One region of the Chroogloeocystis siderophila 5.2 s.c.1 genome, then DNA from elsewhere that is predicted to be linked to it. Evidence: riboswitches for the same ligand, from Rfam matches in the RefSeq annotation. Region 1 holds a riboswitch; the other holds the start of a gene.
What was found. Region 1 has a riboswitch for cyclic di-AMP ahead of NIES1031_RS01055 (hypothetical protein). Riboswitches for the same ligand answer to the same signal wherever they lie in the genome.

Region 1 (2,205 bases):
ACTCGTTCGCGCAGTTGGGCGAGGATTGTTTCGCGGTCTATGTCAGTGTATAAATCGGTTTTATTCAAAACTAAAAGCGATCGCTTGCCAATTTCTGCCAATGTCTGCAACGGTTCGTATTCCGAACGCCGTAAATCGTTATCTACAACAAACAACAATAAGTCAGCTTCAGTAGCTAATTGTCGTGCGAGTCTTTCGCGTTCTGTTCCGGCGACTCCTGCTTCTAAAATTCCTGGCGTATCCGTAATCAAAATCCGGCGTTCCATGCCTTTGAGCCGCAAGCTGTAAGTTTGTCCTTCCTGTGTTGTTCCCATTGGTGCTGCGACTTGTCCGACAATTCGCCCAAAGATCGCATTCACGAGTGAAGTTTTGCCCGCTGAACCTGTTCCAAAGACAACGACTCGCAACGCACCGCGCGATAAACTTGCTTCAATTTCCTGCGATCGCGCGAGTAACGCTTGACGCGCCACTTCATCTTGAATTTGTGTCAATTGCTGTTGGATTGCACGCAGATTTTCCTCCGCAACGTCCGTGCGGTCTTCGGGAATTTGAATTTGCCGTTGCGCCCGTCGTCGCGATCGCCTTTCACCGCGTTGGACAATCGCGATGTAGTAGATAACTACACCGATCAGCAAGACAACCAAGGCGACAATCAGAAATAGCAGCACATCCGCCAGGAACGGCGAAGTGTAAGACAACTGCCATAACAACTGTGACAAGCTAGCAAACAGCCACAGCAACAGCCCGACGATAACAATTAGGGCAATCAGCAGCATTACGATGCGTGGAAAAGGCATTGTCTTAGAGTCACTACAACGCAGGAGATGCTTTTGATCTTAATCTGCTTGCTGTTGTCCTGACTGCGTCAGGGGTAATAGGGCGATCACAACAAGGCGTTTTGAAACTTTAGAAAAATTTAATATAGTTCTGAAAGTTAGATGCGGTTAAGGCTATAGCTTGACTCAATTTTGTGTATCAAGATATTACACTAGCAATTTACAACAAAAATGATTGCGCAACAAAAGCAATTCCAGTATATTTGGTATAGCTGATGAGTTATTACCATGGATATAAAGTATCCATTTGCTACTAGCGATCAGTTGTTTAGTGGGTAGCCTAATCTTCTACCGCTTGCGTTGAAGAACGGAGGAACCAAAGTTCGGGGCGAATCTCTATATAAGAGAAAGATACCTTCCAATCTTAGCCCGTCAGCTAACTTCGTAGGCAATGGAAGGAGTACCTGTGGCATTAGCTTTATATTTTATATAAGCAATTGTCCTAAGGGTCTCTTCGCAGGTATCCCTTAATCAATAATTTGGGTTAGCTGCTGACCTTTCGGCCCACCTCGTCCGTCGCTACATGTAAACAGAGGTAAGGATAATGAATTACTACAAACAGTGGATCTTACTTGCAAAGCAAGAATTGAACGGTATCGTCGTAGACTACACCGATCCAGAAGGAAATCACTACAGCGAACCATTTTGTTTTCAGACGCTTGATGAGGCAATTAGCTATGGTCAAGCCTGTATTGACCGTCTCATTCGACTCCGATCAAAATCTTTAATGCAAGCCGAGTCATAGTGTCTGTACAATTTTACTGATTCAAATTTGCGGCTTCTCGCCCCTCTCGCTCTTTCCTAATTATGGCTACCGTGTACACAAATAGTCGGTATCTAGCAAAGTCCCTGGCGAACCGCCCCCCAGCCCACGCCAGTTCCTACAACAGGAGACTCGGTGTCCTCACGTAGTGGGGATTGGGGTTTCACCCCGCTTTCACCGATGCAAGGGGGTGAAAAAGCTTGGAGCGACGCCAGTCTAAATTTATGTGTACACCGTAGCCCAATTAGGGGGAGAAAGTAAGGAAGAACGTTACCGCAGATTTGAGCAAATTTTCTACTGTTAGCTAGAGGTCGTCAGCTTGTTGACTAGGGAAAATTGAAGTCATACATGATATAAGTATAGACATATGGGACTTTTTGACCAAATTCTTGGTGCAATCAATAATCCTTCGCAGCAAGCAAGTTCTGGACAGCTAGTTAACATTCTGAATACAGTACAGCAGCTAAGCAATAGCTATCACACAAATCCATCGACGATGCAATCGTTAATGTCGATTGTAGGTAATTACGTTCGCTCAGGACTACAGCAAAAGCGTTCTAGAGATGGTTACGACCAAACACAAGCGTTTGTCAATCAATACAGCGG
Region 2 (2,205 bases), on a different contig from region 1:
TCAGCAATTAGTAGTCAATATTAATAGTTCTTAACTTTTCGGGCGATGCGTTACCAATTCCTGAATATTGCCCACAGCATAATCAAGCACCAATCCTGTTAAGCCAATAACTAATACAGCTAGGAAGACTGAACTTAAATTGAGGCGACTCCATTCATCCCAAACAAAAAAGCCAATACCAACACCACCTGTAAGCATTTCTACTGCAACAATTACGAGCCATGCAATGCCGAGACTGATTCTTAAACCTGTAAAAATGTAAGGTAAACTCGCAGGTAAGATAATTTTGGTAATCTGTCGCCAACGCGGCATTTCCAGCACTCGCGCTACATCGATATAGTCTTTATTAACGCTAGAAACTCCCAAAGCTGTATTGATAATTGTGGGCCATAGTGAAGTGATGAAGATGACAAAAATAGCAGAGGGATCGGCTAAATTAAAGATAGCAAGCGAAATAGGTAGCCATGCGAGTGGCGATACAGGTTTGAAAATTTGAATTAAAGGATTGAGGGCTAGCAAGGCTTGTTTAGACATCCCAATCAGAAAACCAATCGGTATGGCGACTAAAGCACCTAGTCCAAAACCAATTAATACCCGTCTTAAACTTGCCAGTAATAACCAACCAAGTCCTAAATTTCCAGGTCCCCGTCGGTAAAATGGGTTCAAAATGTAGTCTAAATTGGCAATGAGTGCCTCAACTGGGGTAGGCATTAAGTTGGTTAAGAAAGTGGCAATAAACCACCACAGAATAATCACTCCTAAGAAACCAGCAGCAGGAAGTAGAACAGCATCCCGCACTACAATAGGTCGTACTTTTTTCCAGGTACTCTGTCCTGCAACTGCTAAAACAGCAATCAGGTTAAACACTATTAAACTCCCCTCAGGATTAAAAGCAGGCACAAAAAACTATGTGCTTTACTACCTAGGAATACTGACGAGAGCAAACTATTAGTAGTAATAGGAATGCTAACTCTTCAGTCTCCTCTCAATGCCTACGAAGTTAGCTGACGGGCTAGGATAGAGAGTTATCCCTCTGCACTTAACAGATACGCCCCAAAACTTTGGTTCCTCCGCTCTAGACTTTCCTTACAAGGCAAAAGTCTAGATTAGGCTGACTTACTCATGATAATTTTTACTACCATAGCACAGGGGTGCCACAATATCAAGATTCGTTACGTCTTAAGGATTTTCAGGGTGAACTTTATAAAGTTGCGATCGCTTCTAGCACTGCGCTGTACGATTGCCACAAAGCATGAATCAGGCTCGCGTCAATAATTCAGTGGGCGATCGCTTCACAATTACACTAAGTTAAGACAAGTAGACTTGCTTCGTGCTGTTCTAAATACTGCCAAAATGTTTGATTTTAGCCAGATATTGCTTGATAAAAGTGACACAATCATTGAAAACTGGGTAGAAGCTGTACGCCGAGATCGGCAGATTGAAAGTACTGAAGGTATGTGCTACACAGCAATACGCAATCACGTACCTTATGTCCTCAAAGCTATGGCTACAGTGCTATCAAAAACGACAGAGGATGATCTTCAAACCCTAATTGAGGCAAGTTTAGTACACGGCATTCACCGTGCGGAAGAAGGTTTTGACCCACTGGAAATTGCCCGCGAGTATCGTTTACTAAGACGAGCAATTTTCTCAGCATTAGAACCAGATTTACAGCAAGTCTTGTCAACAGAAGTTATTCGAGTTTTTCGCCTCATAGATGCAGTTGTCGATGATGCGATCGCGCGTTGTTTTCAAAGTTATGTAGATGAGCGCCTACGCGAATTACAGCAACTCCAATCGCAGTTAACACTACACAATCAAGAACTGACACGCTTAATTCGGGCAAATCAAGAAAACTTCTCACACCTTGCCCATGAACTCAAAAATCCTTTAACCTCAATCATTGGTTATTCCGATTTATTTATCCGCCTACAAAACAAAACCGAAGTCAAAGATAACTATAAAAACATTGAACATATCGAACGCGTATTGCGCAATGGTAGACATTTGCTGCGCCTAATTAATGATGCGCTAGAAATATCGCGGTATGAAGCAGGGAAAATGACACTTCATCCTGCACCAACCGACACGTGCGTCGTTATCCAAGATGTGCTAGATATGCTACAACCGATGGCGCAAGAAAAAAATTTGCAGATCGCTGTAGACTTAGCAAACGCTCCGAAACAAGTCATCACAGACGCGTTA

Region 2: linked by a shared signal. The riboswitch ahead of ntrB (nitrate ABC transporter permease) and the one ahead of NIES1031_RS01055 (hypothetical protein) in region 1 are both predicted to bind cyclic di-AMP.

The regions. Positions count from the first base shown of each region.
Region 1 is NZ_MRCC01000001.1:226,630-228,834, forward strand. Features, by position in the region: gene NIES1031_RS01050 (YcjF family protein) at 1-797, opposite strand, end outside; cyclic di-AMP (ydaO/yuaA leader) riboswitch at 1,104-1,242, shown strand; gene NIES1031_RS01055 (hypothetical protein) at 1,381-1,581, shown strand; gene NIES1031_RS01060 (DUF937 domain-containing protein) at 1,967-2,205, shown strand, end outside.
Region 2 is NZ_MRCC01000014.1:49,232-51,436, forward strand. Features, by position in the region: gene ntrB (nitrate ABC transporter permease) at 31-867, opposite strand; cyclic di-AMP (ydaO/yuaA leader) riboswitch at 975-1,123, opposite strand; gene NIES1031_RS16750 (sensor histidine kinase) at 1,354-2,205, shown strand, end outside.